2 linked regions of the Synechococcus sp. PCC 7335 genome follow. The protein of the gene in region 1 interacts with the protein of each later gene in a pairwise test. Links are inferred from orthologs where the notes say so. Each region holds a gene or a part of one and is shown on either strand. Other genes may lie near its edges.

Region 1 (3,109 bases):
AGAAGTCGCTAAAGAAGCTGCAAGAGAAACAGAAAGAGCTGCCGATCAGCTGATCGAAGCTTCTAGCTTGATGATAGATGAAGTAGATAAAGTAATCGGGCCTGCTGTTAGAAGTTGGAGCGATCAGATAGATGACTCACTAGAAGCTGGATTTCTCTACGTAGACCAGCATCTCACCCCTTGGATAGCAGAAGTGGCCATGCCTGTGACTCACACTGTTAATCCTTGGCTACAAAACCATCCGACCTGCGTAGGCTGCCGCAACTATCATGGGACAGTGTACGGCGATGAAATGATGGTCTGTGCAATGCATCCCTATGGGCCAGAAACTGATAGCTGCCGTGACTGGGAGTCAATTTGGCCTAGTGATCAAGAATCGTGACTACTTAGTAGTGGATAAAAATGTCCTACCGGTCCTTGGCCACGGCCGATCGAGAGTGCGTGTCTTAGCGCCTGTGTGACGTAGTGTTTGGCTTCAACTACAGCGGTGAAGGGCAATTTCCCTTTGGCAAGATTAGCTGCGATCGCACTAGAAAGGGTACATCCAGTTCCATGCGTATTCTTCGTATTCACTAGCTCAGTAGTCAAAGTCTCTAATTGCTGACCATCGAACCAAACATCTATCCCGCGCAGCTCGTTCTCGAAGCCACCTCCTTTGACTACCACAGTCTTCGAGCCGAGATCATGAATTTTTTTAGCAGCCAACTGCATATCGGCTAGCGTATCAATTTGCATAGCCGCTAAGATTTGAGCTTCGTAGCGATTTGGAGTCAAGACGGTCGCTAAGGGTAACAGTTGATTTATCAGCGCGGCGATCGCACCGTCATCAACCAGCTTAGCTCCAGCTCGTGAAACCATTACTGGATCAACCACTAGCTGTTCAACTGGCTGTGCCTTCAGATACTTGGCTACTGCCTCGATGATCTCCTGATTTAGCAGCATCCCCGTCTTAGCTGCTTGCACACCCATATCGCTAACAACTGCCGTGATCTGAGCAATCACAGCCTCAGGTGCCAACGCATCCACGCGACTAACGCCCATTGTATTTTGAGCGGTCACACAAGTCAGTGCGCTAGTCCCATGAACTCGATGAAACGAGAACGTACGTAAGTCAGCCTGGATACCTGCGCCGCCACCGCTATCAGAACCTGCGATTGTTAGGGCAACCGGGATCGCACTCATCGATTACGACGACGCTGTAAGAAATCAGGAATATCTAGATTGGGTGAAATTACTGGTGGAGTCTTCACTTCTTCGGTCGATTCCTCTTTTAGGGGCAAACTAGATTCTTCTAGAGAGAGGCCCGACGTGCGATCCATTGGTGTTACCTTGGAGCTAGCCATAGAAGGAATGCTGCGACTCTCCATACTAAAGCCTGTGGCGATCACTGTGATTCGAACCTCACCTTGCAAGCGGTCATCGATCACCGCCCCAAAGATGATATTTGCATTGGGATCTACCGACTCATAGATAATCTCAGCGGCCTGGTTGACTTCATGTAGGGTCAGATCGTTTCCGCCTGTGATATTAAAGACGACGCCCCCTGCACCGTTGATAGAGGTTTCTAGCAGTGGGGAGGAGGTCGCTGCGATCGCGGCCTCTCTAGCTCTAGATTTACCAGAGCCTACGCCAATTCCCATCAGCGCCGAGCCGGCATCAGCCATCACTGCTCTCACATCGGCAAAATCGACGTTAACTAGACCAGAGATAGTAATGATGTCTGAAATGCCTTGAACGCCCTGCCTCAAAATATCATCAGCCACTCGAAACGCTTCTTGCACTGGTGTTTGCTCAGAAATCACAGACAGCAGCTTATCGTTTGGAATAATGATTAAGGTATCAACACAAGCTTGCAGTGCCGCGATGCCGCTGTCTGCTTGAGACGTTCGCCGCCGACCTTCAAACGTGAACGGGCGAGTAATCACGCCCACAGTCAAAGCACCCGCTTCTTTCGCACACTCAGCCACGACCGGAGCGGCCCCGGTACCGGTTCCCCCGCCCATGCCTGCGGTAATAAAGACTAGGTCTGATCCCTCTAAAGCTTGAAAGATTTCATCGCGAGATTCTTCTGCCGCTTTTTGTCCAATAGAGGGATTACCGCCAGCGCCTAGACCTCTAGTGAGCTTCTGCCCAAGCTGCATTGCATTCGTTGTGCTTGAATAGGTCAGTGCCTGAGCATCGGTATTTACCGTCCAAAACTCAATACCTACCAACCCAGTGTCTATCATCCGGTTCACAGCATTACAGCCACCGCCACCGACACCGATCACCTTAATTCTTGCAACGCTGCTTGGTACTATATCTCCGTTCATCGGCTCTTCCGCTGACAGCGCACTGCCATTACTAGCTGCAGTAACTGATTGTACACCTGACCCATCGTTCGCATAAGAATCTGTGTGAAGGGATGCGTTATTCATAGGGCGAGCTGATATGTTTGTCTAACGTGTATAAGTAGAGGATAGAGTTAACTCAAGGAATAGAGTACAAGTTAACTAAGAGAAACCGACTGATACAACAGAGTTTTAAGAGTGCCAACGTCATTAGCCGTTACCTCTCGGCTGCCTTTTATGGTCTCTTTACCTAGCAATCTCGTTGGGTTGTTTCCTTCAGGAAAAGTTTATAGAGCTAGATAGCTAAGAATCAACGAACTTAAGCATAAGTATGAAATGGTCAATTTGGGTCAGCGCAACTCTAACCCATCAAGAAATTAGGAATAGCGCTCGACTGACTTTTCTTTCTCCGCACCGAATTGAGTCAACTATAAAGGAACTTGCTTAAAAAGCCAAACGTTGTCCTAACCTAGCTGCGTTCGGCAGTACTACAAGGATTGACCGGCCGCTTGTAAGGTTTCGATGACAGGATTTTTGGGGTCCTTGAGATCAATGAAGGCTACTTGCTCTAGATCGACTTTTTGGCTGAGCGATCGCAGCTGATCTAATGCCGCTAGCTGTGCTGCAAAATGATCCCCATACGCACCAATATGCACCAAGCCTAGCTCACTGCGCAAAATTAGATTGTTTGGATCACTCCAATTGATTGCTGTGATCTTAACAGGGCTACGCTGAATTTCATGATAAATCACTTGCCAGGTGCCGGCATAGCCAGGGCG
Region 2 (3,297 bases), 790 kb from region 1 along the record:
TCGTAAGGAGTAGTGTCTTCTGTGGGCACGGTCTCAGGCCAATTATCTTTACACTTTCGGATGGGTTTTGATCAGACTGTCTTCTTAAGCTAGCGTTTTATTTGCTCGGTGACTTTTAGCTAAGTGGCTTTCCATTCGCAGGCTTACCTAGCTCACGCGATCGCGAACTGGCTGTTCGTACCGCCTCGATCAAAGCAGAGCGCAATCCTAATTCCTCTAGACAGGCAATGCCCGCAATTGTTGTTCCACCAGGACTTGTTACCCGGTCTTTCAACTCAGCTGGATGCATCCCTGTTTTCTGAATCAGCTCAGCGGTCCCTAGTACAGTCTGCAATGCGAGCTGATTGGCAATAGCCCGGGGTAAGCCAGCAGCTACCCCGCCATCTGCTAGTGCTTCGATCACGATTGCCACATAGCCAGGGCCAGAGCCAGAGAGTCCGGTGACCGCATCTAACATGGCTTCGGGTACCTTCACCACTTGTCCCATCGCCGCGAAGATTTTCTGAGCGAGATCACCGTGTTCGGTAAGCGTACGAGTCCCGAGCGCGATCGCTGTCATCCCACGGCCTACTGTAGCAGGTGTATTCGGCATCGCTCGCACGACAGGCCAGCCAGGCATTGCCGATTCCAGCTTAGACAGGGGCACCCCAGCTAGAATAGAAAGGACCAAAGGCGGTATCTCACAGCGCACACCTTGAAAGTCCTTAGAAACTATGTCAAAAACTTGGGGCTTGATAGCAAGTAACACAACATTACTCGCCTCAAGGACTTCTCGATTGTTATCTGTTGTCTTGATTGAATGCTGCTCGAAGAGTACCTGCCGGCGTTCGGGCGAAGGCTCACTAAGTACCACTTCTTCAGCGGTATACAGGCCCTGACCAAGAAGGCGGGATAACAGGGCTTCGCCCATCACCCCGCCACCGATAATGCCAAGTCTTACAGACAAGAACACAGCCCTCACCAAATTTCATCCATAGCATACCGCGAATAGCCACTACATCAGGAGAAGTCATCCTATTGGTAACAGCGCTTTTCGAAGTATCTAAGAAATAAAGTGATAAAGCTCTTTGCTTTGCCAGACTGTGTTGGTTTGGTTTTGTCAGCTTATAAGCTAGCCTCTATGAAATCTCAATGCCTATTAGGCCTATTATCTATGAGCCTAATCTTAGAGTGACTTTAGCTTCACTCTGTGATACTAGAGTGAAGATACTGAAGTTAACCAAGCACTGGACAAACCTATTTTTTAGCTAGTTTGTTAGCTAGCCTAGCGAGCAGTCAGCGCTAGGCTGGCCATAGTACTATGCCAGTCTATGCCATCCGAACGATTTGCTCAGTTGCAGTTGCCCATGCAGGCGTCGGTATAGCCTCGTGAGAGTCGTTCTCAGTTTCTTGGTCGATAAAACTATCTTCGCTTCTGGTCGGCATACTGACTTGAACACAGCTAGGCGTGAAGAGGAAGATACTCTCGCCGATACGTTCCTGATGGCCATCCATAGCGTAGGTACCTCCTGCGACGAAGTCAACAGCGCGTTGAGCTTGGTCAGGATCTATGATAGTCAAGTTGAGCACGACAGACTTACGCTCGCGCAAAGCCCGAATGGCTTGTGGTACTTCTTCAAACGTGCGTGGTTCCATCACCATCACTTCGGACATTCCATTTGTTGTACCGGGCATACCAATCACGTTGTTCATTGACACCATTCCAGATTCAGTAGATAGCACTCTTTCACGAATACGTCGACGGGCAGGACGCTCCATCTCCTCAATAGGCATTGGGGGTACGTGGGCTTCAGACTCAGTATTCTCTTCTTCGTAGAGGTTTTGATACTCATCGCCTTCTACTTCTTCGTACTCATACTCGTAGTCTGCTAGACCATTCAATCCAACAAAATCCTTAATCTTCCCAACTAGACCACTCATTAACTTTTGCTCCAACACGATTATTGATGACCTGGCATGACCCTACGCGGTAACTAGGTTATTAAAAGCGCTACGTAGAATTGTGTCAATAAAACTAAGTTCTTCTGAATGGAATTCCCTCTTTACTAGCAGAATGTAGTCCATTCATCGCTAACAATAGTTGTTAACGTGGCCTACCAACGAGCCTCTAGCTACTAAGGTCAGCTAACAAGAAGACCGCTGTGTCCAAGTGAGAATTCGTAAATGACAGAAGTTTTGATTTATAGCCAAAGGTAGTCATCAAAGTTGAGCTAAAAATAAATTATTAGGAATAAAGTCCTGGATTTCTTTCTACTTTGACTACTTTGGCTTATAAAATTTTTTCCTACATACGACTGTGACATTTACATGCCAAAACGTATTAGAGGATACCGGAGTTAGCTACTTAGTTTTCTAGAACACTCAATTTTAGAGTCATCAGCATTACGCCATGGTTTTGATAATATGTCAAGAGTTTTTTGTGCGTTCTTTGCCACGTTTAGAAAAGAGACGTTAGCCGAAGTGCTATAAGGCGAAGTGCTATAAAGCTAAGAGAGTTTAGAGAAGCGTAGTCACAAAGTGTAGTCAATTTTATCGCTGCCCAAACAGCCCGCGGCCAATCCGAATCATAGTGGCACCAGCTGCGATCGCCTGCTCAAAATCGCCAGACATTCCCATCGAGAGCTGATCCATCTTTATATTGACTAGCGATCGCCCAGCAATCTCTTGTGCCAACGCTGCACCTTTTTCAAAGATTGCTCGAACTTGCACATTGGTTAGTCCGTATGGCGGAATCACCATTAGCCCGCGAATATCAAGCGCCGATAGCTGATCTAGATCGGCTAGTCCAGACAAGAGTGTTTCTATTTCAAATCCAGTTTTAGCTGGGTCCGGGGCTAGCTTAACTTGTAGACAGCAGCTAGGTCGCTTACCCAAAGACTTCGCCTGTCGATTGAGCCGTGCTGCTAGCTTTAGACTATCTACCGAGTGAATCCAGTCGAAGTTTTCGACTACTTTCAACGCTTTGTTCGACTGGATATGGCCGATGAAGTGCCAAGTGATATCCGTAAGATCACTTAGCTTAGCCTGTTTAGCTATTCCTTCTTGCACTTTGTTTTCCGCAAATTCTCTGAAGCCAGCGTCATAGGCTTGGCGAACAATATCAGACGAGAAAGTTTTGGTAACACCAATGATTCGCACAGAAGGGGGAACCTGCTGCCGAATGTGAGCTAACCGAGCAGATAACTCGTCTTTTGATCCTAAATGAGACGGCCCAAGGGACATACTTAGAAAGTCTGCTTATATGTTTTTTGTAGGTGCTCGTATTCTGTCTGATGGCCCGTACGACGAATAAGCCGT

Evidence for each region.
Region 2: the proteins of ftsZ (region 1) and S7335_RS29410 interact in binary tests that used the Bacillus subtilis proteins (3 or more experiments, as listed by UniProt). The link is inferred for Synechococcus sp. PCC 7335 from one-to-one orthologs.

The regions. Positions count from the first base shown.
Region 1 is NZ_DS989904.1:1,073,137-1,076,245, reverse strand. What follows is about bases 299-3,081. They hold ftsZ (cell division protein FtsZ), read right to left. Parts: upstream 2,418-3,081; coding sequence 1,179-2,417; downstream 299-1,178. Other genes in these bases: S7335_RS04810 (cell division protein FtsQ/DivIB), read right to left, coding at 2,819-3,081; thiD (bifunctional hydroxymethylpyrimidine kinase/phosphomethylpyrimidine kinase), read right to left, coding at 370-1,182; S7335_RS04825 (hypothetical protein), read left to right, coding at 299-382. In the rest of the region: more of S7335_RS04825, read left to right, coding at 1-298; more of S7335_RS04810, read right to left, coding at 3,082-3,109. UniProt on the Bacillus subtilis protein: Essential cell division protein that forms a contractile ring structure (Z ring) at the future cell division site. The regulation of the ring assembly controls the timing and the location of cell division.
Region 2 is NZ_DS989904.1:287,712-291,008, reverse strand. Bases 115-3,085 are described here. They hold S7335_RS29410 (cell division protein SepF), read right to left. Parts: upstream 1,921-3,085; coding sequence 1,309-1,920; downstream 115-1,308. Other genes in these bases: S7335_RS01230 (YggS family pyridoxal phosphate-dependent enzyme), read right to left, coding at 2,530-3,085; proC (pyrroline-5-carboxylate reductase), read right to left, coding at 116-946. In the rest of the region: S7335_RS01245 (DUF3086 domain-containing protein), read right to left, coding at 1-29; more of S7335_RS01230, read right to left, coding at 3,086-3,222; transcriptional coactivator PipX, read right to left, coding at 3,225-3,297. UniProt on the Bacillus subtilis protein: Cell division protein that is part of the divisome complex and is recruited early to the Z-ring. Probably stimulates Z-ring formation, perhaps through the cross-linking of FtsZ protofilaments. Its function overlaps with FtsA.